Regions from separate parts of the Bacillus sp. ISL-39 genome, predicted to be linked through region 1. Evidence: a T-box and tRNA genes for the amino acid it is inferred to sense, from the RefSeq annotation. Region 1 holds a T-box; the other holds one or more tRNA genes.
What was found. The T-box of region 1 lies ahead of asnS (asparagine--tRNA ligase). A T-box ahead of a tRNA ligase gene usually reads a tRNA of that ligase, here a tRNA-Asn.

Region 1 (22,232 bases):
TCAGAGCAATGGCAACGATTTTCAAGAAGATCCGGTTTGAAACACATGAGAATATTGGTTCAGGACCGATTTTCCTTCCGGAAGAGGAGCTCCATACAAGCTCAGCATGGATATCACTGAACAAAGAGCTTTCGGAGTTCGGCCATGACCGGCTAGAGGAAGGGCTTATTGGGACATCTCAGGCACTAAAACATATCGCCCCATTATTCGTAATGTGCGATCCCTCTGACGTTCATGTAGTTCCGCAGGTCAAGGCGGCCCATAATGAAAAGCCAACTATCTTCTTTTATGACCGCTACCCTGGTGGAATCGGGTTAAGCGAAAAAATATATACCGGAATCGAAGAAATTTTGAACCAAACTAAAAAAATGGTCCTGAATTGCCAGTGTTCAGACGGGTGCCCATCCTGCATCGGAACGGATACATCTTCTATTCATTCAAAAAATGATGTTGTAAAATTACTGAATTTATTCCTTAAAGCGGCTGTGTAGGGAAGGAGGGGGAATATGAGTCTCAAGAATAAATTGAACAGGCTGAAGCCGCATATAAAAAGCGGAGCTGAAAAGCCCAAGACCGAACCGGTTAAAGCGGAAGAAACACCGGAAATCCCATTTCTTGATGTCTGGCAGCAGGAGCAGGTATCCCCCTTCTATTTTGACGGACAATATTGCCTTGTCAGGGAAGTGAGTTATCCACTTGACCAACAGCACGGCCATTACCAATTCGGCGATTTACTGGAGGCTGTTTCACTGTGGAACAAGGAGCAGACAAAGCATCCGCTTTCTGCATTCGGGCACAGCCCAGCCGACATGGTATTTTTTGATACCGAAACAACAGGGCTTGGGGGAGGGACAGGCAATACCATCTTCCTGCTTGGCCATGCGTCCATTTCAGGGAATTCACTAAAATTGAAACAGCATATCCTGCCAAATCCGGGAGCAGAAGTAGCTCTTTACCAGAGCTTTTTAATGAATGCCGATTACACGACATTGGTTACGTACAATGGCAAGGCTTTCGATTGGCCACAGGTCAAAACGAGGCACACCCTTGTCCGTGACCATGTGCCAAAGCTGCCTTCCTTTGGCCATTTTGATTTATATCATGCAGCGAGAAGATTATGGAAGCATAAAATTGAGCGGATGAAATTAAGCATTGTGGAACAAGAAGTATTAGGTCTTGAAAGAAAGGATGACATTCCTGGCTTTTTGGCACCAATGATCTATTTTGACTTTCTGGAGAGAAAAAACCCTGAAGGCTTGCTGGGAGTCATTAGGCACAATGAAACGGATATCCTGTCACTATTGACTCTCTATACACATTTAACTTTCCAGATTCTCGGAAGGGACCGTACACAAACACCGCGGGAAACTTACGAGGTGGGACGCTGGTTTTCCTATCTTGGCGAATCGGATAAAGCGAAGCAAGCGTTCAGCGGGCTTCTAGATGATGGAAATGAGGAAGCGATTTCAGCTAAGCATGCACTTGCTTTTGAGTATAAAAAGCATAAAGAATGGCAAGAAGCAGTTGCGCTATGGAAAGAAAGTGCAGCCCAAGGAACGAAAAAGCAGCAGAAAGAAGCGTGCATCGAGCTGGCCAAACATTTCGAGCATCGCGAGAAAAACCTTGAAATGGCCATGAAGTATTGCCGGCTTGCTGAAGAAATACACCGCGAAGAAAAAGGTACAACAAAAAAAGACATGATTTTTACCGGCGAGCTCGAAAAAAGAATCCTGAGGATTTCCCGAAAAGAATTTCCCGGGCAAGCGCAGAATTCGCCAAAATAAATTGGTTTTATGCCAGGTTTCGTCACGGAATCCTGAATTGTAACAAAATTTTAACATTTATCCTTTTAAAACCTGTAATATCCTGTTGTATGTATGGTTTAGACGTTGTAAAATGTAAAATTGTATGGTGTTAAAAAACAATATAATTTTACGGGGCTGGTTTGATGTATAAAGCGGTATTAGTTCTATATTTTGTTGTGATTACTCTCATCGCTGTGATCTTCAGCGGGTTGAAGGACAACTTTTACACATTCCTCTAAGAATTTCACTAAGTGCTTGCACGGGAATTTCTTTTGAAAAATAGGTGTTTTCATTAGTACAAGGCGCATCACTTCTACATAGGCTGATAATGTAAACAATAAGTCTAATTGAAAGGAGTTATGCACTATGCACTGCAAGCCAACAAATGTATTGCCAACAGTAGTTCATCCTACTCAGTGCTGTGTGAACAATAGTTTTACCAATAATGTGGTACCACATGTTCATCCAACACATACTACAAACGTAAACCACATCAATTATGATCACGTCCATTATTTCCCGCAAACACAGTCTACGGTTAATCAGGTGACACATCAGAACCACTATGGTGGACCTGGTCCGGTGCCAGGCGGAGTGGCTCCAGTTGGTCCGAGACCTCGCCCAGGATTCGGCGGCCCAGGATTCGGCGGCCCAGGATTTGGTGGACCAGGATTTGGCGGTCCAGGATTTGGCCGATAAAATGACTTCAACAAGGGCTCTTGCAGCCCTTGTTTTTTTAGCTCTTTTCGAAGACAGTTACTTGGTCAATCAAGAGTAAAGTATTTCATTACATGTGTAGAAGTCTCCTTGAAATGAGCCCTGACGCTTATAAGACTGTGGAAGCAAAAATATGTTTAGAAAGTACAATCGGTTTGTAAATAGCTATTTTTGAAAATTTCAGGTGTAATATTTACTGCTAAAAGGGAATACCTTCAATATGGATTTATTTATAATCAATGTTTCAAAGGAGATTATATGGTAAAAGTAGCTGCGATATCTGGTTATAAACCTTTTGAACTTGGCGTATTCCAGCATGATCATCCGTCAGCTGAATACATAAAAATGGCGATAAAGAAGAACTTGATCCCTTTAATTGAGGAAGGACTTGAATGGGTGATGATAAGTGGACAGCTCGGTGTTGAATTATGGGCTGGTGAGGCTGTATTCGAGCTCCAGGAAGAATATCCCGAACTTAAACTTTCTGTATTCACTCCTTTTCTGAATCAGGAGGAAACTTGGAAAGAGGCCAATAAGGAGTGGTATGAATCAGTGATTGCTGGCGCTGACCATGTTGATTCCATCACTAAAAAGCCATACGAAAGACCGTGGCAATTCAGGTTGAAGAATCAATTTTTTATAGAGAAAAGCGACTTGTTGGTCCTGCTATATGATCCTGAAAAAGAAGGCAGTCCAAAATTTATATATGAAACAGCAAAAAAATTCCAAGAAGCAAACGATTATGATATAAGATTAATCACATTGTACGATCTACAAATGGCGGTTGAAGAGGAACAATTGAAACAGCAGGGTTTTTAACCATAAATATTTCCTGCAGAACCACATAAATAAGTTTATTAAAAGAAAAATTGACAAATCCCCTTGTTTTTGAAAAAATAAATGTGACGATTGGGGTATATTGAGGTGAATGGAATGCTATCCGATAAAATACAGTTGACTGCTAAAGATATTTTAGAAAAAGAATTCAAAACAGCAATGCGTGGTTACAAACCAGAAGATGTCGATAAGTTTCTTGATATGATTATCAAGGACTATGAAGTTATGCAGCAGGAGATCGAGGAGCTCCAACAGGACAATCTTCGCCTGAAAAAGCAACTTGATGAAGCTTCACGCCGACCAAGCACACAGGCGGCCGGCACAACGAATTTCGATATCCTTAAAAGGCTTTCGAATCTGGAAAAGCATGTTTTTGGGGATAAACTTTACGATTAATCCAGCATTTGCTAGTTTTTGAAATGTATTACCATTGCTTTTCAAACCTATATTTCATATAATGTTTCTTGTAGCTGTTAATAACGTTCGGGTAATCGCTGCAGTTCTGCTGCAGAGGAAAGTCCATGCTCGCACAGGCTGAGATGCCTGTAGTGTTCGTGCCTGGCCAATTCATAAGCCAGGGCAGTCGGGCTCACGCTCGGCTGACGGCCGGGAAAATGCCTAAGTCGGCAACGATATGGCATGAATACCTGTAAAAGTGCCACAGTGACGGAGCCTTTCGAGAAATCGGAAGGGTGGAACGAGGTAAACCCCACGAGCGAGAAACCCAAACGATGGTAGGGGCATCTTCCTGGAGGAACTGAACAAAGGGAAGGACAGATGAGTTCTCATCTGTAGATAGATGATTACCGCCGGAGTACGAGACTTTTGGTCGTTTGCAGTACAAAGGTACAAAACATGGCTTACAGAACGTTATTAATGGATTTGTATGAGTGTTTACTAAAGCTCTCCTTTTGCCAGGAGAGCTTTTTTTATGTATATTAAGTCTATTGGGCAAACTTAATAATGGAGTACATAAGATATTGGATATAAAGGGTGAAACGATGAAGAATTTTGATATAATCGCAACCTCTGCTATGGGTCTTGAAGCAATTGTCGCAAAGGAAGTCCGTGACTTAGGGTACGAATGTCAGGTGGAAAACGGTAAGATCATTTATAAAGGGGACGCCAGGGCGATAGCCAGAAGCAATATGTGGCTCCGAACCGCTGACCGAATTAAGATCAAAATCGGCGAATTCAAGGCTTATACTTTTGACGAATTATTTGAAAAAACGAAGGCTCTCCCATGGGAGGATTTTTTACCGGAGAATGCTGAATTTCCTGTTTCGGGCAAGTCAGTGAAATCCAAGCTTTTCAGTGTATCGGATTGCCAGGCAATCGTTAAGAAAGCTATTGTTGAGCGAATGAGAAAGTCATACAAAACAACAACATGGTTTGAAGAGAACGGGCCATTGTTCAAAATAGAAGTTGCCCTCCTGAAGGATGTCGTAACACTGACAATAGACACCAGCGGAAGCGGCCTTCATAAGCGCGGTTACAGGACTGGCCAGGGGGAGGCTCCATTGAAGGAGACCCTTGCAGCTGCCCTGATCATGCTGACCAATTGGAATCCGGACAAGCCCTTTGTCGATCCGTTCTGCGGGTCTGGAACGATTCCGATTGAAGCTGCATTAATTGGTCAAAATATTGCACCAGGCTTTAACAGAGAATTTGTATCAGAAGGCTGGCCAATTCTTCCTGATTCCGTTTGGGACGAGGTAAGGATGGAATCAGAGGATCTTGCAAAATACGATCAGCCTCTGGACATCAGCGGCATGGACATCGACCATCGTATGGTAAAAATCGCCGAAGAGAATGCTTTTGAAGCGGGGCTTGGCGATTTGATTTCCTTCAAGCAAATGCGTGTCCAGGACTTTACGACAAAGAAAGACTATGGCGTCATTGTTGGCAACCCACCATACGGGGAGCGACTGGGTGAAAAGAAAGCAGTTGAAGAAATGTACACCCAGATGGGCAAGGCTTTTGATCCGCTTGACACATGGTCCATTTACATCCTGACTTCCAATGAGGACTTTGAACAAGTGTACGGAAAGCCGGCAACTAAGAAACGGAAGCTGTTCAATGGGTTCATCCGGACAGATTACTATCAGTACTGGGGTAAACGCCCTCCAAGAGTTGATAAATAAGACACAGCCTCCTGTATCCCAGGAGGCTTTATTTTTTCTGGAAAAATTGAAATATGCAAGATGAAACAGCCTCTAAAAAAACCACTAGGCTGACTAACAGGAATAAATATGGGGAGAACATCATAAAATACATTTATATCTGTATTTCGTAAAGGATAAGAAAGTACCAACTGTTTACACTTAGATTAGTGTCCAGCTTCAGCGCCTTTTTCATCCCCGAGAGGGCTTCTTCGAGTATCTTGCGAAAAACGTTAGCTTTGAGCAGCTCGAGACGTTTGTCTAGCTACGGCTCCTAACTCCTCGAGACTCTTCGGTCCCGCCAATGAAGTCAAAGAGCGACTTCACTGTCAGGCCCTCCAGAGCTTGTCGGAGTTGGGCAGTCGCAAACGCTTTTCGAGTTCGGTCCGCCCTATGAAGTCAAAAACGACTTCAGTGGGCGGCCCTCCAACGCTTGTCGGGGCTGAACAAGGCGCTTGCGCATTTCTTATGAAACGGAGGGATGGCAATGAATTATACATTTATCGACTTCCAAAGGATCTCAAAAGCTCTTTCAACTAGTACAGAGGCTTTGCGTAATGAATTCCAGGCTGATGAACTCCAGCTGGCAGAATTGCAGGAAGCAGAAAATAACTTTCGGCAGGCATTGTCATTTGGCCTTTCAAATCTTAAATAAGCCAATGCAAAGATGCAAAGAAACGCTTGAAGCCCAAGCGTTTCTTTGCATCTTTGCTGTTTGATTATGAAACCATCATTTCCCCTGATTAAAAACCCTGAAGCTGTCTTTTTCCATCCTCGGTCATCCGTTCTGGTGTCCAGGCTGGCTCCCACGTCAATTGGACGTCTGCATGGTCAATTTCCTCCATGCCTTGTACGCAATATTTAATGCCGCTGGCGATGCTGTCATGAAGTGGGCAGCCCGGAGTTGTCAGTGTCATTAAAATTTTTGCTTTGCGGGGTTCTGGAACATCTATTTCATATATCAAACCTAGATCCACAACATTAATATTCAATTCTGGATCGATAACATTTTTTAAATTTCCCCTGATTTTTTCCATTAATTCATTCATTTCTAACTCCTCCTTAAATAGTGACCACTTTGGCGATAATATAACTGAATAGGACAGTCCCGATAACAATCAATCCCTGACCGATGTAAAAGACCGGCATCAGCCTGACAATGAATGAAAGTAATAGAAGGATCGTCCCGGCAGTGAACAAGATGAAAAGCGGCAGTGCCAGCTTCTCATCCATCATGTCCTTTAACGCAGGCACCTTCTTTTTACCGATTTCCTTGCTGTATTTATGAGTCCACCACAAGAAAGGAACAATTTTATATAGATAACCAATGATACTGAATGCAATCCATGCGACTAAATATAGTAAAATAATCGGCCCTGCCATTTTTGCAAAAAGATTTGCGGCACTTCCTGCAAAAGCGGCAAAGTGGATTAAAGCACCGCAGCCAATCGCAAATAAGGCGAACATGAATGGGCGGTCAAGCTTCTTCTTCACACGCTTATCAATGATTATTTTGACATGCCAGGTGAAAATCATGAATCCGGCAAATAGCATGAAAGTTCCCAACACTTCAAATAAATGGCTGCCCGTTAAGAAGGAAAAGATTAAAAGGATAATTCCAACAACATAAACACCGAATACAAATGGTGCCGGTTTCATGGAATACCCATGTGAAAGTGAGAACATCGGAACCATTTTATAAGAAAAACCAAAGATCAATAATGAGAACCAGCCCACTGTACCCAGCAGGATATGAGTTTTAAAAATAGATTGATAATACTCTGATACAAAACCTGTTTTCATGCTCAGAACCAATGTGATACCAAGTGTAATTGTTGCCAGGAGAGAAAACAGTGCAGTACCGACGAACAAAGTTAAGATATTTGGTTTTGCCTGGCTTTTAAGCGTCATGAACATCTGAAATATGAACATCAAAATTCCGAGCAATGTCAGGATTCCTGGAACCAAGGCATCCTGTGGGCGAAGGTATAATGCTGCAGCGAAAGATACGATTCCTGCAGTCGTTACAGCCAATTGCCAAAATCCAAATTTTTCGTTCCAAATCGGTGTCAGGAATGCGACAGGGACCAGCTGGTACATGGCACCCATAGCGACCATCAGGGCCCAGCCGAGTACGAACAGATGTGCAGCAGACCAGATTGCCGGCAATCGGAATAAGCCGGAAACAAGAAGGTCACCGTTCAGCAGGATTAGCAGCTGTGAAAGAATTAACGCGAGCATGCTGAAGCCGATGAATGAAAAAGGAAGCTTTATATTTGTTTCGTTACCACTTTTTTGCTGAAACATTTGATTCACCCCGCTTTGCGGGAAATAGTCACGCGATAGCTTCCATCTTCTTGCTGTTCAGTCAAATAAAGATATCCTAGTTCATCAAGCTGCTCGAACAGAAACATCGGACGTCGGTCATTGATAATGATAAGCGTCTGTCCTTCCTCAAGCTCCTCCAGCTTTGCCAGTGTCCGCATCATCGGCTGTGGCGGTTCAAGCCCTCTGTTATCCAGGATCATCTTATTTCCCTCCCTTTTTTGTAAAAGTAATTTTATAATGTTTTGCCTCGATTTTTTCGACTACGTGTTCAAATCCCTTTGCTTTTAAAACCCCATACAAGGGGACAGGCTTGAAAGGTGCATGGAGGACCAGTCTGTCATTCAATTCTAAATCGCCAATAGCTTCCATGATTTTTTGGAAAGGCTCCAGCTTGTTATTTATATCCTCACGCACATCCAATTCTATCGTTCTGTGTTCCATATCATTCAGCTCCTCGATACTTTAGTTGGTATGATTAAATGATAATCATTTTCACTCTTTTCTGCCGTGATACGCATCACTTAACCGCAGAAAAATTGCTCTTCCTGTTAAAACAATTCCTGATGCAATTTTTCATGGTCGATCAGATAGTAGCCGTCAGGATCCAAACTTAAGTAATCTTTTTTCTTTAAATGGTTGATGGTTCTGCTGACAGTTTCCCTGGAAGTACCGATCATGTTGGCAAATTCCTTATTGGTAAAATGGGTGGTCAATTTAAATCCATGTTCCTTCTTTTCTCCATTTGTCTTGCAAAGGCGGAGTAACAGCATAATGATCTGTTCGTATGTATTGTGAAGAATCTGTTCCTCGAGCCTGGCCTGCAAATCAATGATCTTCTCTCCAAGGACTCGGAATAACTTAATAGATAGTTCGGGATAGGCAACCAGGATCTCTTCAAATTTAGAGATTGGTACGATGATCATCAGTGTGTCTTCCATTATTTCCGCGTGGGCAGGATATTGGCCTTTCCTGAAGAAGCCAGCGTGAGGAAACATTTCACCGGATTCAAGGACAGAAACGATTTGTTCTCTTCCTGATGAGTCGGTTTTATAAATTTTCACCTTCCCTGAATGAATGAAGAAAACGCGGTCTAGCGGATCTCCCTGCATGAAAGCATACATTTTATTTTTAAAGAATCTTGGCTGGGCGATTTCTATGATCGGATCCAGCTCCTCTGTCGATAATTCTTTGAAAATAGGAACTTCTTTCAATTGCTGTCTGATTTGTGATATATGCATCTCAATCTGCTCCTCTATGATTTGATTAAGTATCTGCCGTAAATTTTATCAAGGGAAAGAGGAGGGCAAAGTGACCTGAATCATATTTTGACGTTTTTATGAAAATAATTATCATTGCTGTGGGAAATATCACACCCGGCAAATGAGGAACTTCACAAACTAAACATTTCATTCCCATTATGCTTAAGTTGTAAAAAAAACAGGGAAGGGGTGTATGGTAGATGGAAATCCAGCATGGAACATCCACGAAGGCAGTGGTCAAGAAAAATAGAAACTCACTGCTGAAATCCGTACTCATCATCACATTATTACTTAGCTTTACAGTACTCCTGACAGGAGGTTACTGGATCTTTAAAGATATGGCTCCTAGGCCGCTAGAAGTGACAAACGAAAAGGGAGAGGTCATCTTAACGAAAGAAAGCATCATGGGAGGGCAGGCTGTCTTCCAGAAATATGGTTTGATGGATTATGGAACTGTATTAGGGCATGGATCCTATATGGGGCCTGATTACACGGCAGAGGCACTGAAAATTTATACTGATGGGATGCATGACTTCAAGTCACAAGAAAAATATGGTAAGGGTTTTAAAGCGTTGACGGGAGATGAACAAACAATCATCCGGGACACTGTCATGAAGGAGATGCGTGAAAACCGTTATGTGCCGGATACCGATAAGCTGGTGCTGACAGACGCACAAATATATGGGCACGAAAAGGTAAGGGAATTCTATCATACTATTTTTACTGAAGGTGATCAGTGGGGTCTAAAGCCAGGGTTAATTCAGGAAAAACATATGCCGGACGGGGAGCGAGCCTGGGTATCAAAGGGCGATCAGATTGAGCAAATCGCTGATTTCTTTTTCTGGACAGCATGGCTTTCAAGTACAGAAAGACCCGAAGATGATATTACTTATACAAATAACTGGCCATATTATGAGGATGCCGGAAACACTATGTCCTTCTCTGCAATCTGGTGGAGTGGTGCGAGTGTGACCATATTGATTCTATTCGTAGGATTAATCCTGTTTGTTTTCTACCGTTATCATTTAGGGATGCAAGAGGCTTATACAGCCGGGAACTTCCCGAAAATCGATTTGAGGAAGCTTCCGCTTACATCCTCGCAATTGAAAACAGGTAAGTATTTCGCGGTTGTTTCTGTACTGTTCTTTGTTCAGGCAATGTTCGGAGCGCTGCTCGCTCACTATTATATCGAGCCTGACAGTTTCTTTGGAATGAAGTGGGTCCATGATATCCTGCCATTCAATATTACAAAAGGATTCCACCTTCAGCTGGCAATCTTCTGGATTGCGACTGCATGGTTAGGAATGGGCATCTTCATCGCTCCGCTGGTCGGCGGGCATGAACCAAAGCGCCAGGGAATACTAGTCGACATATTATTCTGGGCACTAGTTGTGCTTGTAGCCGGCAGCATGATTGGCCAATGGCTTGGTGCAAACGGCTACCTGGGCAACAATTGGTTCTTATTAGGTCACCAGGGCTGGGAATACCTTGAGCTGGGACGCATATGGCAGTTCATTCTTGCGACCGGAATGCTGATCTGGCTGTTCATCGTATTCCGCGGGATCAAGAGTGGGTTGAAGAGGGAATCAGACAAAGGCGGCCTGATTCACCTGTTGTTTTACTCAGCAATTGCCGTGCCAGCATTTTACTTCTTCGCTTTCATGATCAATCCAGGCACACACTATACCTTTGCTGACTACTGGCGCTGGTGGATCATCCATCTCTGGGTTGAAGGAATATTCGAAGTTTTCGCAGTCGTTGTCATTGGTTTCTTAATGGTCCAAATGAAGCTAGTCACGAAAAAATCAACAATAAAAGCATTATACTTCCAGTTAATCCTGCTGATGGGAGCAGGTGTCATCGGTATCGGCCACCATTATTATTACAATGGTTCTTCCGAAGTCTGGATTGCGCTCGGTTCTGTATTCTCTGCTCTGGAAGTCATCCCGTTGACCTTGCTCATTCTGGAAGCATATGAACAGTACAAAATGATGAGGGATGGGGGAGTTGATTTCCCTTATAAAGGTACATTCTGGTTCTTGATTTCAGTAGCCATTTGGAATCTGGTAGGTGCAGGTGTACTTGGCTTCCTGATCAACCTGCCTGCAGTCAGCTTCCTTGAGCACGGCCAATTCCTGACACCAGCACACGGCCACGCGGCGATGATGGGTGTGTATGGAATGTTCGCAGGCGCAGTATTGATCTACTCATTGCGCAATATTGTGAAGCCTGAAAAGTGGAACGACAGGTGGGTTAAATTCATAGTCATCATGCTGAACGCAGGCTTGGCTGGCATGGTATTCCTGTCATTGCTGCCAGTCGGATATCTTCAGTTAAAAGAAGCATATTTCAATGGCTATGCAGCTTCACGTTCATCTCAGTTCTTACAGCGGGAAACAGTTGAAATGCTCCTGACGCTGAGGGCAATACCAGATACGATTTTCTTGATTGGTGTTGCTGCGCTGGCAATATTCAGCGTAAAAGCACTCTTCAATCTCCGTAATGTGACACATAAAGAAGAAGAACAGCTGCCAGTAAAAGATTTGGCTGTTGATGAAGATTAATAGGAAAACCGCAAAGCGTTATCGCTTTGCGGTTTTTATTATGATTTTTGTTCCTCTTCTTTTTCGCATTCAAAACAAAGCACTTTCCCATCTTTATGTACACCATTCAAAAAACCATCCAGGCAAAAAATCTCTTTTCCACAACGATCGCAGCTGCCAACTAGCTCCTTCAAAAAATCCCCTCCCCTTCATAGAATTCTCTCTAGAAAAAGTAGTTCCTCTATTTTTTTACAGATCACATTTAGAGGTGACTGAACTTCTCGAATGAAAGAAGTCATAGTTACTCTGTGACCGCGCTCACTACAAGTGGGATACAGGAGAATTATAATGTAAATGTAAAGGAAATCAGAAATTAAAGGAGAGAGTGAAATGACTTTCAATGTTATTATCAATGTTCCTGATTATGCCCCACGGGAAAAACACCCGACCATATTCCAAAACTTTGACTCACTGCACAAGGGGGAATTCATGCAAATCGTCAATGACCATGACCCTAGACCGCTGCAATACCAATTCATGATGGAACGCCCGGAGTCATTTTCATGGGAGTATCTAGAGGAAGGCCCAGAAACATGGCGAGTGGCAATCGGTAAAACGAAATAATTATCTGGAAAACATCCTATGATTCTATTAAACAACAGGTTCGCCTGTTGTTTTTATTTGGCTCTTTTCTCAAACTTTGTTGCTATTGACTACAAAATCGGGTTGAATGACCAATTTTTCTTCGGAAAGTTGACTCTTTTGTGAAAAAAGAGTATGTCAAACTTAATACAGAACTGCAAAATGGCTTTATTTTACGTTAAAATCAACTTTAGGATTTTAACAATAATCTTTACGAAACAGACTTTTATTTTGTTTCAGAATTCATTAAGTTCATAAAGAATACGGCTTCAGTGCACAGCCCTTTTAGGCGGGATGGCTTTTAGATTTTCTTGAACGTAAAGTTCAGAAAAGTATGATAAGATAGACGAGAAAGAGAAAAATGGGGTGAAATGAATGAGTGAAGTCATGCAAACAGAAAAGAAATTTTTGGATTATGTCAAAAAAATGGCTGCCTATGGAGAGGCGCTTTCTTTAATTTATTGGGATTTAAGGACAGGAGCCCCGAAAAAGGGAGCCGGTCAGCGTTCTGAAGTGATCGGAGTACTATCTTCCGAGCTTTTTAACATGTCAACATCAGAAGAAATGGCATCATACATAGCACGACTTTCTAATGAAACAAGTTTATCTGAGATTACCCGTAAAACGCTGGATGAGTGCAGAAAGGATTATGACCGCAATAAAAAAATCCCTGCAGAAGAATATCGTGAATATGTGATTCTTCAATCAAAAGCAGAAAGTGTTTGGGAAGAGGCAAAAGCAGAGTCCGATTTTGAAATGTTCAGACCGTATCTTGAAAAATTGGTGGATACCACTAAGAGATTCATTGGTTACTGGGGATATGAAGGCAATAAATACAACACCTTGCTCGATATGTATGAACCTGGGGTCACGGTCGATGTTTTGGACCAGGTGTTTGGAGACCTTCGTGAAAAAATTGTCCCGCTTGTACAGCAGATTTCCAGTTCAACTGCCAAACCTGATACAGAGTTCCTTTTTGAGCATTTTCCTAAAGAAAAGCAGCGTGCTTTCAGCCTCGAGATCCTAAAGCAAATGGGATATGATTTTGATGCAGGCCGGCTTGATGAAACGGTTCACCCATTCGCAATGGGGCTTAACCCAGGGGATGTAAGGGTTACGACGAAATATGATGAAGCAGATTTCAGGACAGCTGTTTTCGGTACCATTCATGAAGGCGGCCACGCTCTCTATGAACAAAACATCTCGGATGAACTGGTTGGAACTCCTCTGAGTTCAGGCACTTCAATGGGCATCCATGAATCACAGTCGCTTTTCTATGAGAACTTTGTTGGACGAAATTACTCTTTCTGGAAGCACAACTACAGCCTGCTGCAGGAGTTCTCTGAAGGACAGTTTACCGGGGTGGAGGCAGAGGAATTCTATCGTGCAATTAATGAGTCCAAGCCAAGCTTGATCAGGATTGAGGCAGATGAGCTGACATATCCACTCCATGTGATGGTACGATATGAAATTGAAAAAGGCTTATTCAATGATGAAATTGAAGTAAAGGACCTTCCGCAGATCTGGAATGATAGATATGAACAGTATCTTGGAATCAGGCCGGAAAATGATGCACAAGGTGTGCTGCAGGATGTACACTGGGCAGGAGGCAGCTTTGGCTACTTCCCATCCTATGCTTTAGGCTATATGTATGCAGCGCAGTTCAAGAATGCCATGCTCAAAGATTTGCCTGACTATGAGGCACTCCTGGAACAAGGAAATCTTCAGCCGGTTAAAGAGTGGATGACTGAGAAAGTCCATAAGCATGGAAAAATGAAAAAACCACTTGAAATATTGACTGATGTAACTGGAGAGGGACTTAATGCTCAGTACTTAGTCGATTATTTATACGAAAAATACAATAAAGTATATCAGCTGGTTTAATAAGATTCTTTTTTAGAAAATAAGATGGCAGTCTTCCTGCCATCTTTTCTGTGGGTGAATGTATGTACGGGAAATTGCCTTATTTTATGATCGCATTTGCTGCGGCAATGTGGGGCCTGATTGGTTTTTTTGTTAAAGGCCTGAATAATGCCGGGTTCAGTGCTATGGAGATTGTGGCTATCCGTGTGTTGACCGCAGCCATTATTTTGATTCTGGTGGGAATTGCTTTTTACCGAAGTCATTTAAAAATCAGGGTGAAAGACTTGTATCTTTTTGTGGGTACAGGAATTTTAAGCATTGTTTTTTTTAATTGGTCTTATTTTACGGCAATCAACCTGATGAACATCCCGATTGCTGTAGCTTTACTGTATACTTCTCCTGCTTTTGTTGCGGTTTTATCATTTCTTTTCCTGAAAGAAAGCATTAACAGGAGGAAGCTGTTGGCGATTGTCATGACGGTCATCGGCTGCACACTTGCCGCAGGCATTACAGGGCACGGGGGAACGTCATTTTCTGTCTCCAGTATCCTTATTGGCCTAGGGGCAGGGTTCGGCTACGCTCTTTACAGTATATTTGGCAAGGTGGCATTAAGGCGGTACCATCCTTTTACAGTCACTTTGTATACATTCCTTGTGGCTTCGGCTGCCCTGGCTCCGACAACTGGTATAGTCAGCAAGGCTTCTGTCCTTTTCACCGGGAATGCGTGGCTTTATGCGATAGGCTTAGGGATCTTCCCGACTGTGATTGCATATTTTGCATACTCCTGGGGCCTTGAAAGGACGGAAAGCAGTACTGCTGCAGTAGTTGCTACACTGGAACCTGTCATTGCCACCATGCTGGGAATACTGGTGTATGGTGACAGGCTGGGCGGTCTTCAGATGCTCGGATCTGCGTTGATTATCATATCTGTAATATCTATCAATATCTCAATTCCCATCAGGAAGCAAAAAAAGCACTTCACTGTGTGATTCAATCTCGTTTGAAGTGGTAAAAAAGCAAATAATAAACGCACGAATTAACAGAGAAAGGAGCCTGGTCACAAACCTAGGCTCCTTTTCCTTCAAATTAAAGCACTTTTTGGTTTAGGTAAATTGTTTCACTTTAGATTGTAATCAAAGATTTTTAGCGAAAAATGCAGATAACTTAGGGGGCAACTAGACAAAGGATTATGTTTTGTGATAAATTATTACAGTAAAAATCCTTTGAAAACTACATATTTTTAAATCGATGAAAAGGAAAGTAGTTTTTGCTATATTCGATAGCGAGCCGGGGACGGTGGAAGCCTGGCGATGAAGCATAAATGAAGAACACCTTTGAGTTCTAACCGAAAGGGATATCGTGAGTAGGCTTAGACGTTTCCAGCACGTTATAGACTGGGATATGCAATAGTAAAGTTGGTCATTTTATGACAATTTGGGTGGTACCGCGGAAGTTCAGCCTTTCGTCCCTTTTTTGGGGATAGAAGGCTTTTTTTATTGCAAAAAAATTACCATAAGGAGGCTAATTATGATTAAGACCGTAGTAAAAGATTTATACAGAAATCAAGAAAATTTTAAAGACAAAACTGTTCAAATTACAGGGTGGATCCGTACGCTACGCGATTCCAAAACCATTGGTTTTATGGAGTTAAACGATGGAACATTCTTTAAGAGTGTACAAGTTGTTTTTGAAGATACCCTTGATAACTTCAAAGAAATTACAAAGCTGCCTATTAGCTCTTCTGTTTTAGTAGAAGGTGAATTTGTTCCAACTCCTGAAATGAAGCAGCCGTTTGAAATCAAAGCAACAAAAATTGTAGTCGAGGGATTGTCGGATACAGAGTATCCTATACAAAAAAAGAGACATACCCTTGAATATTTGAGAACAATCGCTCATTTACGTCCGAGAGCCAACGCCTTCTCAGCCGTCTTCAGAGTAAGATCTCTTGCATCCTATGCCCTTCATAAATTCTTTCAAGACAAAGGGTTTGTATATGTACATACACCGATTATTACCGGAAGTGATACTGAAGGAGCAGGGGAGATGTTCCGTGTAACATCAATGGACTTGAACCAGCTTCCAAAAACCGAAGACGGAAAAGTGGATGACAGTGCAGATTTCTTCGGTAAAGAAACAAACTTAACTGTTAGCGGCCAATTAAATGTCGAAAGCTTTGCTCTTGCTTTCCGTAATGTGTATACCTTTGGTCCGACTTTCAGAGCAGAAAATTCCAATACGGCACGACATGCCTCAGAATTCTGGATGATCGAGCCGGAAGTTGCCTTTGCAGAATTACCGGATATCATGGACCTTGGAGAAGAAATGGTCAAGTATGTCATTGATTACGTTTTTGAACATGCACCAGAAGAAATGGCCTTCTTTAACAGCTTTATTGATAAAACACTTATCGAAAGATTGAAGAATGCATTAGAATCCGATTTCGGACGCGTTACTTATAGCGAAGCTGTTGAATTATTGAAGAACTCAGATAAGGAATTTGAATACCCTGTTGAATGGGGTACAGATTTGCAAACGGAACATGAACGTTACCTTAGCGAGGAAATTTACAAACGTCCTGTCTTCGTAACCGACTATCCGAAAGAAATTAAGGCATTTTATATGCGAGCGAACGAGGATGGCAAGACAGTTGCCGCGACAGACCTTTTGGTTCCCGGCATTGGCGAGTTAATCGGCGGAAGCCAGCGTGAGGAAAGAGAAGACGTTCTTGCAGAGCGAATTAAAGAACTTGGTATGGCGGAAGAAGATTACTGGTGGTATCTCGAGCTTAGAAAATACGGCAGCACAAAGCATTCTGGTTATGGTATTGGATTCGAACGACTTGTTATGTATCTAACTGGGATGAAGAACATCCGCGATGTCATTCCATTCCCTCGTACACCAGGAAATGCAGAATTTTAATTAAAATATGTGTAAAAATGCAAAATAGGATGCTGAGGCATCCTATTTTTTTCATGGAAGTCGAATAAGCTATTCCATGATGCGGCCATAACACGCCTCTTATATTGGTAGGCATCGGGTTATGTTCGATTTTAATGGCAGGTATTTTGTATGTAAAATAACAGGGCGGGAATGACAAGATCAGCATGCTAAATAGTGTGATATTAAGTTTTTTATTTATATGTTAATCGTATAAATGCTGCTAAAACAACAAAAAACAGGGTGAAATTTTTTGGAATTTCATACCCTGTTTTGGTTGATTCATAGAAAGTGGTTTTTTAGAAGAATTTATATCCCTTCGACCCGATCGGTGCATTTTCGATCATATCGATGAACGGTATCGTGTATGCGAAGAGAATCAAAAGGACAGTGATGCCAAGCCATAGCTTCCAGTTTTCGAATACCATCGGAGTTTTCTCTGCTTGGTCAGCAACTTCTCCAACAGGGAATTCTTCTTCCCCTTTAGGTGCGAAGAATGCAAGGTTAATGAAAATGTAAAGCATCAGGATGATTCCAAGGAACAGGATGGATCCGCCGACTGCCTGTGCAACCTGGTAAGGAATCCATTCAGCTGCTTGCTCTGAACCGCCGTACGTTGAGAATGAAGAACGGCGTGGAGCTCCAAGCAGACCAGCTGCGTGCATCGCACCGGACATGAATGTCATACCGATTGCCCAAACAATTCCCTGGATAATGGCTAGTTTATTCATAGCCTTTGTCAAGACCCTGCCAGTCAGGTGAGGGACCAGCCAATAAGAAATCCCAAAGAAAGTAAGGACAACTGAAGTTGCAAGTGTTAAATGGAAGTGTCCTGTAACCCAGATTGTGTTGTGTACTACCTGGTTCAACTGGTGGGAAGCGTTGACTAGTCCACCAGCACCGGCAGGGATGAATGCAAGCATACCTATGAAAGGTACTGCGAATCGGGCATCTCCCCAAGGAAGCTTTTTCACCCAGCCGAATAGGCCGGTAGATCCTTTAGAACGGCCAAACATTTCAAATGTTGCAAACAATGAGAATGCGGTCATCAATGATGGGATGACAACAAGGAATGTCAAAATAACCTGAAGGAATTTCCATGCTGGGTCAATACCTGGTTCCATTAACTGGTGGTGGAAACCAACCGGAATTGAGAACAACAGGAACAGAATGAATGACATTCTAGCTAATGAATCAGAGAAAATCTTTCCGCCTATGATTTTTGGAACGATTGCGTACCAGGCCATGTATGCAGGCAATAACCAGAAATACACAAGCGGGTGGCCGAAATACCAGAACAATGTACGGCTGACCAATACATCTACACGCTCAACAAGGCCAAGCGACCAAGGAAGCAGCTGGAATAGTACTGTTGCAGCAACACCAATCGTAGCTACGATCCACATAAGCGTGTTGACGAGTGACATGAAAGTCAACAGCGGGCTAGGCTTTCCAGGATTAGCTTTTCTCCATGAAGAGTAAGCCATGATGATTGCAGCGCCGTCAATCCAGCTTCCGACGATCACGAGTGTAAGTCCCAAGTAAAAGAGTGCGTGTGCCTGTAATGGTGCGTAGAATGTATAAAGAACAGAAGCCTGGTTTGTCAGGATCATGATAGCAGCCATTACAGTACCGATTGTCATCGTCCAGAAACCAATCCAGCCAGTCTTTCGCTGTTTATTTGTTAATGTTCCGGATGTTTTGCTCACAAGAGAGAGCTGGAATCCCATAATGAAAAATGTTGTAAGCACGAGTCCAAGTACGACACCATGGATGGTAAGGATTTGGTAATACCCAGTCCATGAAGGTAATTCAAATTTTCCTGAACGGACAAGTGTCTGGAGCAAACCTGCAAGACCGCCAATTGCAAGAGCGATGAAAGCGACATAAAAGTGGGCCATTGCCAATTTGCCGTCTCGGCGGTCAACCTTTGGATTAATTGATTTAGTATTCATTATTCTACCACCTCGATTTTAGACGACATCATGTGGTGGCCGACACCACAATATTCATTACAAACAATCAGGTAATCACCGGCTTTGTCAAACGTGGTGACGTACTCACTGATATATCCAGGCTCAAGCATCATGTTGATATTAGTTCCTGCAACCTGGAAACCGTGAATGACGTCTTTTGTAGTCGCGATTACTTTCACTGTAGCTCCTTTAGGAACTTCGACCTGCCCAGGGTTGTAGGCAAATGCCGATGCCACGAAAACAAGTTCGTAATCCCATTCTTTTCCTTCAACCTTCTTTAGTCCAGGTTTATCGAAAGGTGCTGTAGTATCTACCTTTTCAGGATTGATTGTTGCCAGGCAGCTCGGAGGCTGGTTGCCTAAATAGAAGGCGCTGACCCCAATAACAGTCAGGAATACGATTAAGGTCGTAATTCCGAATATCAGCCAGATTTTTTCAAATTTATGAATATGCATAACTTCTTTCTCCCCTTTTGGTCTATCTTAGAAACGATCAACAAACAAGAAATAAACGCCTACCCAAGTAACGATTAAAAAGAATCCTAACAAGAAAACGGATGCAAGTGTTCCTTTCAAGGAAGATTGGTCTTCCACCTTTGTATGTGTTTTCTTCCCAATTCCAGGCTGAGCCATCCCGGTCCACTCCCTTCGTATGAAATGTTCGTTTATAAATGATAAGTACATTTTCATAATACAAAACAATTTGGAAACGTAAATATGGTTTCAGACAGTTCACAAATTGTTCATACCTGATATATTTACTATGTTAATGGTGAAAACGCGTCAATACAGTGATTTAAGTCACATGTAACGATGGGTAAATGTGAAAAATCTGTGAATAGATTTATGTGAAAATTTGAGCATATTAGCAAGCAATCAAATCGGGATGTGACAGAACGACTTGACATTTTTAAAAAAGCAATTAGAAAAACAGGAATCACCATTCCACGTTTAGCTAATAAACTAATAGAAAATGGATCTATCAGGAAGTGGGTTTATGCAAAAGTTTTATTGCGAACATTGCCGCCTCATATATGATGAAATAAGATTATGCAAAAAATGCGGGAGGGCAGCTGAAAAACAAATCTGGATTGAGGTACAAAAGCAGTCCGACGAAAAATAGCACCTGGTTTGGTGCTTTTTCGTATTCGCAGGCGAGATATCCTGATTTTCCCGGACAATATGTTAAAATTAAGTCAATTTTAGAACGGGAGGATGATGTGAATGTTTTTGCCATCTTTTGATTTGAAAGGTAAAACAGCAGTAGTGTCAGGTGCTGGCAGAGGGATTGGCCGAGCGATTGCAATCGGTCTGGCTGAAGCTGGAGCAGATGTTGCCTTACTTGCACGCACGGAGGAAGATCTCAAAGAAACATCTTCGGTAATTAAAAAAATGGGAAGAAAAACTCTGGTGCTGCCAACAGATGTGACAAAAAGGGATCAAGTACATAATTCGATTTCTACAGTAAGGTCTGAATGGAAAAAGATTGATATTCTTGTCAACAATGCGGGTATGAACATCCGTTCAAAGGCTCTGGAAGCAACGGATGAAGAATGGCAAACAATCATGGATACCAATCTGAAATCTGCCTTCATGATGTCCCAGGAAGCGGGAAAAATCATGAAGGAACAGGAATCAGGAGGCAAAATCATTAATATTGCGTCTGTAGCGGGGCAAGTAGCCCTCAGGACGGGCGTGGCCTATGCGGCAACTAAGGCAGCCCTTATGCAGATGACAAAGGTGCTTGCGATGGAATGGGGACAATACGGTATCAATGTGAATTCAATCGGTCCATGGTACTTCAAAACGCCTCTGACTGAAAAGCTATTGGCCGACGAAGCGTATGTGCAGGATATCCTGGCAGTTACACCATTGAAGCGGATCGGGGAGTTGCCTGAGCTTGTGGGGCCGGTGGTATTCCTAAGCTCAGATGCCGGGAATTATGTCACTGGACAAACCCTGTTTGTAGACGGTGGAATGACGATCCATGGTTTTTGATTGCCTGATAAAATAGACTTACTATAAGCAGTAGTTTGTTTACTGTATTGTCCTGAAAATGTTATTGAGGAGCAAACTGTAAAAAAAGTGGATTTGCATGCTTAATAGTAACTTTACGCTTGAATAATACCCTTATGGAGGAGGAATGCCTTGCATAAGGGTATCTTTCTGCTTGAACGATACCGACATGTAATGATCCATTACCCGAAAAAGATCTGCGAGGTCTAAAAAGGTAAAAGCAGGTACTCTGCTTCGTACAAAAGAAGCCAATGAGGTAAAAAACAGACAGTCTTCTAAGAAATATAATGTCAACTGGTAATGATTTTATAATGTACAAGGGTTGAGTGCATTGTATAATGAACTTGCACAGCAACTCCTTCAAAACGTTAGGCTTTCCCTTATTTGTGGGGAAAGCTTTTTTTCGTTTCAGTCCAAGTCTAGTTTGACTGTATACTCTCTGGGTAAATGGAAAAAGTAACCGTACATAGATGTGAGGAGAGTATAAACATGCCAAGAGTTATATCCATCGCAGAAGCTGTGCCGCCATTTTCAATAGAGCAGGAAAAGGTAATGGATTTTGCAGAAAAGCTATTCAAAGAATCCTTTAAAGATATAAATAGGCTGCTAACTGTATTTCAGAATGGCCAAATCGAGAAACGCCATTTTGCTAAAAATCTTGATTGGTTTGAAAGTGACCATACTTTTGAAGAGAAGAATAATGCCTATATTGAGGCAGCTGTGGAACTAGGAGCACAAGCAATCTCGAATTGCCTGAAAAGTGATGAGTTTTTAAAAAACCAAGTACATCTTGAAGAAATCGATGCTATTTTTACTATCAGCAGCACGGGTGTGTCGACCCCAAGCATTGATGCGAGAATAATGAATGTCCTGCCATCATCTCAATATACTAAAAGGATCCCAATCTGGGGTCTTGGGTGTGCTGGTGGGGCAGCTGGACTGTCGCGAGCCTTTGAATATTGTCTGGCATACCCGGAGGCAAAGGTTCTGGTGCTGTCAATTGAATTGTGCAGTTTAACCTTCCAGCGTAATGACCGTTCAAAAAGCAATCTGATTGGAACTTCACTGTTTGCGGATGGGGTTGCGTGCGCCCTGGTCTGTGGTGATGATTCCGGCTATGAGAATATCATGAAAAAAGATGCTGCACC
Region 2 (9,199 bases), on a different contig from region 1:
AGAACCAGATGGACATGGTGTATGAATTCGATCGCTGGTCGACCCCGATGAACAATGAAATTGTCAGTGTCTATTCATCCACATGGGAAAGAACGGTTTCCCTCCAGAAAATTGCCTTGCAGGAGCTATCTGCTCCGCTCATTCCTGTGTTTGAAGGAATTACAGTAATGCCGCTAGTGGGTACGATTGATACAGAGCGTGCAAAGCAAATCATGGAAAACCTGCTGAAGGGTGCGGTAAAACACCGTTCCGAGGTAGTTCTGATTGATATTACGGGTGTACCTGTTGTTGATACGATGGTTGCCCATCATATTATCCAGGCAGCGGATGCCGTTAGGCTCATCGGTGCCAAGTGCATGCTTGTAGGGATCCGTCCTGAAATTGCACAGACCATCGTCAACCTCGGCATTGACCTGAACCAGTTTACAACAAAGAATAACTTGAAAAAAGGAATCGAAGCAGCTCTTGAGCTGACAAATAAAAAAATCGTTACATTGGAGGGAGCAAAGTGAGAATACCTATCCTAAAGCTGGATGATTGTCTGTTGGTCTCCATTCAATGGGAGCTTGATGACCAGACCGCTCTTCAATTTCAAGAGGATTTGCTCCACAAGATTCATGAGACAAGTGCCAATGGGGTCGTCATCGATCTAACTTCAATCGACTTCATCGACTCTTTTATCGCCAAGGTTCTTGGGGACGTCATCAATATGTCCAAGCTCATGGGTGCGATTGTAGTCATTACCGGAATCCAGCCTGCTGTTGCCATAACGCTAATTGAATTAGGTATCGGCCTTGATGATGTCCTAACTGCATTAGATTTAGAAAAAGGTTTGGAGAAATTACAACAGGAATTGGGGGAATAGGTGAATGGACATCCAATCCTGCGTTACGATCATAAACGAATGGGACATCGTCGCAGCACGCCAGCTAGGCCGGAATGTTGCGAAGGAGCTTGGTTTTGGAACAGTTGACCAGGCACGAATCACCACCGCCATCAGTGAATTGGCCAGAAATATATACTTATACGCCGGCAAAGGGCAGATCTGCATCGATAAATTATATGACGGCGGTAAAGCGGGATTGCGAATCAACGCAGTGGACAGCGGCCCAGGTATAAAAGAAATACGCCAAGTCATGGAAGATGGCTTTTCAACATCAGGAGGACTAGGAGCCGGCCTTCCCGGAGTGAAGCGTCTTATGGATGAGTTCGACATAGACTCAAGCCCCGGACAAGGAACACAGATTAAAGCGACTAAATGGCTCCGTTAGGGGGAGAAAGTATGGATTTCCGAGAAATGATGGAATCAAAGTATCGGGATATTCTTGACAATTATATAAAAGAGCAATCCGAGCAAGCATTATATGCAGGGCAGAAGTTCAGCCGCAAGTCGATTGAGCATAAAATCGCACCGGAAGAAATCATCAGCCTCCATAAAAGCATACTGCTTGAGATGTATCCTGAACTTCCAGAAGATATCATGCATTCCTTTGATATCCTCCTAGAGGTGATGATCGCCTATGGTATCGCATACCGAGAGCATCAAAGCCTGAGACACCAGCAGGAGGAATTAAGATCCGAAATGGAAATTGCCGCCAATGTTCAGCAAACATTGCTTGGTACGAAAATTCCTGCTGTGCCTGGGATTGATATCGGGGCCATCAGTGTTCCGGCAAAGCATATGAACGGTGACTACTTCCATTTTGTCCAGGATGAGAACAATAACATCAGTGTTGCAATCGCTGATGTCATTGGAAAAGGCATTCCGGCGGCTCTTTGTATGTCCATGATCAAGTATGCAATGGACAGCCTGCCAGAAAACCGGCTCGATCCAAGCAGCATCCTGGAGAATCTGAACAGAGTTGTTGAACAGAACGTTGACCCAAGCATGTTCATCACGATGTTCTACGGAATGTTCAATCCTTCCAACAATATCTTCTATTATGCGTCCGCAGGGCACGAACCTGGCTTCTATTATGATTCCAAAAAGAAGGAATTCACAGAGTTGGTCGCAAGAGGCTTACTTCTAGGAGTGGACAAGCGGACGAAGTATACCCAGTATGAGAAGGAAATCCTTCCTGGGGATATGGTGATCCTGATGTCTGACGGAGTGACCGAGTGCAGAACGGAAGAAGGATTCATCGAAAAGGAAACATTAATCGGATATATAAATAAATATATTCACTTAAATGCTCAGGAAATTGTCAATAATATCTTTAGGGAACTTGAAAAACTTCAGCATTTCCAATTGCGTGATGATTTTACTTTAATCATTTTGAAACGAGATGTTTAATCGGGTTCCAAACCGGGTAAATCAAAAGAGCAATTGAATTGTAAAGGGTGGGTCATTTATGAATATTTCAATAGATGTGAAAGAAACAGAATCAAAATTAGCAGTCAAGGTAAGTGGCGAAATTGATGCATATACAGCTCCACAGTTACGTGAAAAGCTTTTCCCTATGTCCGAAAAAGAGGGCGTAAAGATGGTTGTTGACCTTTCGGAGGTCAATTATATGGATAGTACAGGGCTTGGAGTATTTGTGGGAGTATTCAAAAACGTGCGTGCAAATGACGGCGAGTTCAAAATCGTCGGGTTGTCCGAGCGTTTACAGAGACTTTTTGAAATCACTGGCTTGGCCGATATTATCGATATAAACAGCCAGATTGAGGGTGGAGTGCAATGAACCAGTCATTTGACTATATTGAGATGAAAATCCCGGCTAAACCGGAATTCGTGGGTGTCATTCGTTTGACCCTTTCTGGTATTGCAAGCCGTATGGGTTTTTCCTACGACGAAATTGAAGACTTAAAAATTGCTACCAGCGAAGCTTGTACCAACGCTGTGCAGCATGCATATAAAAACAATGAGAACGGCGAAGTCATCATCGGTTTCGGATTGTATGAAGACAAGCTTGAAGTGATGGTTGCAGATAATGGCCAGAGCTTTGATTTCCACTCAGCGCGCCAGGGACTAGGTCCTTATGATCAGAATAGTTCTGTGGAATTCCTTCGCGAAGGAGGCTTGGGACTGTATCTGATCGAAACATTGATGGACGAGGTTCGAATCCATCACAAAGAGGGCGTCACGGTCTTTATGACCAAGTACCGAGAAGGAGAGCAGGTGGAGAGAGATGCAGAGACAATCTCAACCTAAGCAAAGGCCAAAAGAAGAGATTAATGAATTAATCAAAGCCTACCAGCTGCATGAGGATGCAGACGCCCAGAATGAGCTGGTTCTCCACTATCAAAACCTTGTCGAAACAATCGCGAGAAAGTACTCAAAGGGAAGGTCGTTCCATGAGGATATTTTCCAGGTTGGGATGATCGGTCTTTTAGGCGCAATCCGCCGTTATGATGAAACATTCGGTAAAAGCTTTGAAGCATTTGCCGTACCGACTATTATTGGTGAAATCAAAAGATTTTTAAGAGATAAAACATGGAGTGTGCATGTACCGCGCAGGATTAAGGAGCTTGGTCCAAAAATCAAGACGACAGTCGAAGATTTGACCACCCAGCTGCACCGCTCTCCGCGTGTGGATGAAATTGCGGAAGTACTTCAGGTTTCCGAAGAAGAAGTATTGGAAGCCATGGAGATGGGTAAAAGCTACCAGGCATTATCTGTTGACCATTCTATTGAAGCCGATTCTGATGGGGGGACAGTCACCCTGCTGGATATCGTTGGAAACATTGATGATGGCTATGAAAAAATCAATCAAAGAATGGTGCTCGAAAAAGTACTCCATGTACTAAGTGAACGCGAAAAGTTAATTATCCAATATACCTATCTTGATAATCTAAGCCAGAAAGAGGCTGGAGACAAGCTTGGTATTTCGCAGATGCATGTATCCAGGCTTCAAAGAAGGGCAATCAAAAAGCTTCAAGAGGCGATCCATGCGGAAAACAACAATTCGGAGTACATTACATGATTCAACAGTTCAAAGACAAAATAGAACTTTATGCTTACCAGACAATCAAGGAAGGTAAAATAGAGTGCGGGGACAGCTATTATTATACAGCTACTGATGATTATTTTGTCTGTGTACTTGCTGATGGATTAGGGTCCGGGCAATACGCCCATGAAGCCTCTGCGGCAGTCGTTTCAGTAGTAGAGCAAAACCACCATGAAGATGTAGATACGCTCATGAAATACTGCAACAATATATTGGTGCAAAAAAGAGGAGCCGCTGTTTCAATCTTCAAAGTCTATTTCGAAACCCGCGAGTTTGTATACAGCTGCGTTGGAAATATTCGCTTCTTCCTCTATACATCAAGTGGCAAGCTGACATACCCATTGCCAGTCACGGGTTATCTGTCAGGTAAGCCGCAGGTGTTTCACACCCAGAGATTCGTTTATGAGCCAGAATCAAAATTCCTGATCTACTCAGACGGTTTTGACAATATCCACGGCGCTAAAACGATATTGAAGGGATATCGCTCGGTTGGTGCAATCGCAGAACAAATCAAAAGCGAATATGCCAATTCAATGGATGATGCAACTTTTATTGTAGGAAGTCTACTTTAGCCAGTGGGCTTCTTTTTGTTTTTACCGTACACTGCCTGCACCATTACCAGAACTGTAAACCTTCCGCTGATTTTGGTACACTATTAAAGTGCCAAGCAATATTAAAATTGATTATGGAGGATTGTCTCTTGACTCAAACAATGGATAAGCAAGATCAATATGTAAAAATCATTGCCAAAGAGCAATCGTTAACAGCTAAACAAGTGCAAAGTGTCATTTCATTAATAGATGAAGGAAACACTATACCTTTCATAGCCCGTTACCGAAAGGAAATGACTGGTGCGCTTGATGAAGTGCAAATCCGTGACATCGTTGAAAGATGGCAATACATACAGAATTTAGAACAGCGCAAAGAGGAAGTCATCAGGCTCATCGAAGAACAAGGAAAGCTGACTGACGAATTAAAGGGCAGCATCGAAAAAGCAATCAAGCTCCAGGAAGTAGAAGACCTTTACCGTCCCTACAAGCAAAAAAGAAGGACGAAAGCGACTGTCGCGAAAGAAAAAGGCCTTGAACCTCTTGCTCAGTGGATGCTGGAGTTACCGGTAAACGGAAGTCTCGAAGACAAAGCCCGCGAGTTTTTATCAGAAGAAAAAGGTGTTGAATCTATCGAAGATGCGATTGCCGGCGCGAAAGACATTATCGCTGAAATTGTTTCCGATGACGCAGACAGTCGCAAATGGATTCGAAATGAAACCTTTAAAACTGGCTCCATCGAATCCTCGGTAAAAAATGAAGAGCAAGATGAGAAAAATGTTTATGAAATGTACTATGAATACTCGGAACCAGTCAGTAAAGTGGTGCCGCACCGAATCCTTGCGCTCAATCGCGGTGAAAAAGAAGATCTGTTGAGAGTGTCAATAAAGCCAAAAGCAGATGTCATTATGAGCTACTTGCAGCGTAAGTGGGTTACTAAAAATCATTCTGTCACAGCAGCTGCAGTAACAGAGGCTCTCGAGGATTCTTATAAGCGACTGATCCAGCCGTCAATCGAACGTGAGATCAGGAATGAACTGACAGAAAAAGCTGAAGAGCAAGCGATTCACATTTTCTCGGAAAACCTTCGAAAACTGCTATTGCAGCCGCCGCTAAAAGGCAAGGTCGTCCTGGGTGTAGACCCTGCATTCAGAACGGGCTGTAAGCTGGCTGCTGTGGATGAAACGGGAAAAGTTTTATCGATCGGAGTGATTTATCCTCACACTTCTGGCTCAAAAAATACAGAGGCAAAGGACAAATTCATTAAAGTCCTGAAAGATTATGAGGTAGAGATGGTTGCGATCGGCAACGGTACTGCTTCCAGGGAAACGGAACAATTCGTGTCAGACATCCTGAAAGAAATGAATAAGGAGATTTTCTATCTCATTGTCAATGAAGCTGGTGCGAGTGTCTATTCAGCATCAGACCTTGCCCGCGAAGAATTCCCTAATTACCAGGTAGAAGAACGAAGTGCGGTTTCGATTGCCCGTCGATTGCAGGACCCGCTGGCTGAACTCGTTAAAATCGATCCTAAATCCGTAGGTGTCGGCCAGTATCAGCATGATGTCAGCCAGAAAAAGCTTTCCGAATCACTGACATTCGTTGTTGAGACAGCAGTTAATCAGGTGGGAGTCAACGTAAATACAGCCTCATCCTCTTTACTGCAGTACGTATCCGGCCTTTCTAAAACTGTAGCCAATAATATAGTAAAGAAACGTGAGGAAGAAGGGAAGTTCACAAGCAGGGCACAGCTGAAAAAAATTCCTCGTCTCGGAGCGAAGACCTATGAACAGGCAATTGGATTCCTGCGTGTCATTGATGGAAAGGAATCTCTCGACCGGACCGGCATCCACCCAGAAAGTTACGGTGAGGTAAAGCAGCTGCTTGATAGCCTCGGTTTCAAATCAAAAGATTTAGGAACTCCTGCATTAAAAGATGCCCTTGCGAAAATTAACATCGACCAGACTGCGGATGAACTAGGAATCGGGAAACTTACACTGAAAGATATCATTGATGCACTCGTAAGACCTGAACGAGACCCGCGGGATGAGCTTCCAGCACCTTTATTGAAAAAGGATGTACTAAAGCTGGAGGATCTAAAAACGGGGATGGAACTTCAAGGTACTGTACGGAACGTGGTTGACTTCGGTGCTTTTGTTGATATTGGTGTAAAGCAGGATGGACTTGTCCATATCTCAAAGCTAAGCAACCGCTTCGTAAAACACCCTCTGGATATTGTATCGGTCGGGGACGTTGTTACTGTATGGGTGGACAGTGTCGACCAGAAGAAAGGCCGAGTCGCCTTGACAATGCTTAAGCCTGATCAGGCATAATACAAAGACTGCAGGAATGCCTGCAGTCTTTAATCGTTTAACCCTTGTTTATTTCTATAAAAGTACCAGCATTGGTTTAAAAGTTTGATTTGATACCTGTTTTTCTCGTAGAAGGCTCGTTTCATTTGATTCTGAAACCAGACAGGCATAGCGCAATACCTCCTTAAGATAATACGTTAAAAGGTAACATTAATATATGCTATAATGGGTTGTCATGTTTCTATAAAAGGCAGGCGTTTTACAAATGACTGATCAAGAGTTGCATAATCTTGTAGTGGCGATCTCTAATGAATTTTTCCATAAGCCATTCAGGCATAAGGCGTTCTTCAACTCGAGGCTCCGTACTACAGGAGGGCGCTATATGCTGAACAGCCATAACATTGAAATTAATAAAAAGTATTTTGAGCAGCTGGGTGAAGCAGAGCTCGTTGGGATCATTAAGCATGAACTATGCCATTACCACCTTCATATAGAAGGAAAAGGCTACAAGCATCGCGATAAAGATTTCCGAGATCTATTAAAGAAGGTAGATGCCCCGAGGTTTTGTTCTGTGCTTCCGGAGGAGAAGAAGAGAAGGGCGAAACAGAAATTCGTTTTTTATCAGTGCAGCAGCTGTAAGTTGACTTATCGCCGTAAAAGATCTATAAATACTTCAAAATACGTGTGCGGAAAATGCAGGGGAAAGCTCGTGAAAGTGAAGGAAATGATTGTAGAATAAGCTTTTGTGGGCTTTTAAAAAAGAAATAAAAACTTATTAAAAACACCCTTGACTTTTAGTGGGTACCTCCCTATAATAGTAAGAGTCGATAAGACAACGACACGAACAAATAAAGCTATTCCGCAGTAGCTCAGTGGTAGAGCACTCGGCTGTTAACCGAGCGGTCGTAGGTTCGAATCCTACCTGCGGAGCCATTAATTTTAAAGGTATGGGGAAGTACTCAAGAGGCTGAAGAGGCGCCCCTGCTAAGGGTGTAGGTCGGGTAACCGGCGCGAGGGTTCAAATCCCTCCTTCTCCGCCAGAACCTTTTAATATGGCCCCTTGGTCAAGCGGTTAAGACACCGCCCTTTCACGGCGGTAACACGGGTTCGAATCCCGTAGGGGTCACCAAGTTTTTTTCGCGCCAGCGAAAAATAAACGTCCTTAAAATTCGTGACAGCGAATATAACAAAACTAATTCCATATCTGGTCCCGTGGTGTAGCGGTTAACATGCCTGCCTGTCACGCAGGAGATCGCCGGTTCGATCCCGGTCGGGACCGCCATTTTATTGGGCTATAGCCAAGCGGTAAGGCAACGGACTTTGACTCCGTCATGCGTTGGTTCGAATCCAGCTAGCCCAGCCATTTTTGAGCCATTAGCTCAGTCGGTAGAGCAGATTGCTCGCTGCATTGAGTTTTCTTCCCTGGTAATCTGCGAGAAAGACCGAAGGTCTTTTGAGCATCAGATGCGACAAGGGAATATAGATGGGTGGACGCAACTTTTGTTCCACTTCAAATATGAGCCATTAGCTCAGTCGGTAGAGCATCTGACTTTTAATCAGAGGGTCGAAGGTTCGAGTCCTTCATGGCTCACCAGATTTTTTCGCCTTCAGCGAAAAAATGTCCTTGATTTCGCGACTATGATTTGATCATGTCGGGGACAATCAACTCACGATATTAATATGCGGGTGTGGCGGAATTGGCAGACGCACCAGACTTAGGATCTGGCGCCGCAAGGCGTGGGGGTTCGACTCCCTTCACCCGCACCATTAATTACCTGTTGATTAATGAGCTTGAATTAGTTAATATATAATCCTGTCATGTTTTGCGGTCGTGGCGGAATGGCAGACGCGCTAGGTTGAGGGCCTAGTGGGGGCAACCCCGTGGAGGTTCAAGTCCTCTCGGCCGCACCAAAAAAGTTATTGACACACACTGATGATCGTGTTAATATATAAAAGTTGCTATTAAAACAGTATGCGCCCGTAGCTCAATTGGATAGAGCGTCTGACTACGGATCAGAAGGTTATGGGTTCGACTCCTTTCGGGCGCGCCATTATATTTCTTCAATAACGGGGAGTAGCTCAGCTTGGTAGAGCACTTGGTTTGGGACCAAGGGGTCGCAGGTTCGAATCCTGTCTTCCCGACCATTCAGTAAATAATTTTATATGCGGGTGTAGTTTAGTGGTAAAACCTCAGCCTTCCAAGCTGATGATGAGAGTTCGATTCTCTTCACCCGCTCCAATTTCATTGCTCTTTGAAAACTAAACAAACAAGCGTCAACAAACAATAAATGATCATGTTTCTTCTATAAGAACATGAGCCAACGTTTTAACTTATGAGCTAACTCATAACTCTTTTTTGGAGAGTTTGATCCTGGCTCAGGACGAACGC

Region 2: it has a tRNA-Asn gene. The T-box ahead of asnS (asparagine--tRNA ligase) is inferred to sense a tRNA for this amino acid. The anticodon was not compared.

Annotation. Positions count from the first base shown of each region.
Region 1 covers NZ_JAGGQM010000017.1:16,113-38,344, reverse strand. The annotation lists gene J7E37_RS13865 (DEAD/DEAH box helicase) at 1-491, shown strand, start outside; gene J7E37_RS13860 (ribonuclease H-like domain-containing protein) at 507-1,784, shown strand; gene J7E37_RS13855 (CotD family spore coat protein) at 2,172-2,504, shown strand; gene J7E37_RS13850 (SLOG family protein) at 2,781-3,341, shown strand; gene gpsB (cell division regulator GpsB) at 3,456-3,755, shown strand; RNA gene rnpB (RNase P RNA component class B) at 3,839-4,227, shown strand; gene J7E37_RS13835 (THUMP domain-containing class I SAM-dependent RNA methyltransferase) at 4,361-5,503, shown strand; gene J7E37_RS13830 (hypothetical protein) at 6,009-6,176, shown strand; gene J7E37_RS13825 (metal-sulfur cluster assembly factor) at 6,265-6,570, opposite strand; gene J7E37_RS13820 (hypothetical protein) at 6,584-7,828, opposite strand; gene J7E37_RS13815 (DUF2249 domain-containing protein) at 7,834-8,049, opposite strand; gene J7E37_RS13810 (DUF2249 domain-containing protein) at 8,051-8,290, opposite strand; gene J7E37_RS13805 (Crp/Fnr family transcriptional regulator) at 8,398-9,087, opposite strand; gene J7E37_RS13800 (nitric-oxide reductase large subunit) at 9,309-11,672, shown strand; gene J7E37_RS22295 (hypothetical protein) at 11,711-11,845, opposite strand; gene J7E37_RS13795 (DUF2249 domain-containing protein) at 12,042-12,275, shown strand; gene J7E37_RS13790 (carboxypeptidase M32) at 12,669-14,177, shown strand; gene J7E37_RS13785 (EamA family transporter) at 14,240-15,145, shown strand; T-box leader at 15,396-15,629, shown strand; gene asnS (asparagine--tRNA ligase) at 15,684-17,075, shown strand; gene J7E37_RS13775 (b(o/a)3-type cytochrome-c oxidase subunit 1) at 17,393-19,048, opposite strand; gene J7E37_RS13770 (cytochrome c oxidase subunit II) at 19,048-19,524, opposite strand; gene J7E37_RS13765 (hypothetical protein) at 19,552-19,701, opposite strand; gene J7E37_RS13760 (SDR family NAD(P)-dependent oxidoreductase) at 20,293-21,066, shown strand; gene J7E37_RS13755 (type III polyketide synthase) at 21,574-22,232, shown strand, end outside.
Region 2 covers NZ_JAGGQM010000020.1:19-9,217, reverse strand. The annotation lists gene J7E37_RS15280 (RsbT co-antagonist protein RsbRA) at 1-512, shown strand, start outside; gene J7E37_RS15275 (STAS domain-containing protein) at 509-865, shown strand; gene J7E37_RS15270 (anti-sigma regulatory factor) at 870-1,271, shown strand; gene J7E37_RS15265 (PP2C family protein-serine/threonine phosphatase) at 1,283-2,293, shown strand; gene J7E37_RS15260 (anti-sigma factor antagonist) at 2,352-2,684, shown strand; gene rsbW (anti-sigma B factor RsbW) at 2,681-3,154, shown strand; gene sigB (RNA polymerase sigma factor SigB) at 3,132-3,926, shown strand; gene J7E37_RS15245 (PP2C family serine/threonine-protein phosphatase) at 3,923-4,522, shown strand; gene J7E37_RS15240 (Tex family protein) at 4,663-6,831, shown strand; gene cmpA (cortex morphogenetic protein CmpA) at 6,861-6,980, opposite strand; gene J7E37_RS15230 (SprT family protein) at 7,076-7,549, shown strand; tRNA gene J7E37_RS15225 (tRNA-Asn) at 7,669-7,743, shown strand; tRNA gene J7E37_RS15220 (tRNA-Ser) at 7,760-7,850, shown strand; tRNA gene J7E37_RS15215 (tRNA-Glu) at 7,865-7,939, shown strand; tRNA gene J7E37_RS15210 (tRNA-Asp) at 8,017-8,092, shown strand; tRNA gene J7E37_RS15205 (tRNA-Gln) at 8,099-8,173, shown strand; tRNA gene J7E37_RS15200 (tRNA-Lys) at 8,329-8,404, shown strand; tRNA gene J7E37_RS15195 (tRNA-Leu) at 8,493-8,577, shown strand; tRNA gene J7E37_RS15190 (tRNA-Leu) at 8,636-8,721, shown strand; tRNA gene J7E37_RS15185 (tRNA-Arg) at 8,785-8,861, shown strand; tRNA gene J7E37_RS15180 (tRNA-Pro) at 8,879-8,955, shown strand; tRNA gene J7E37_RS15175 (tRNA-Gly) at 8,976-9,049, shown strand.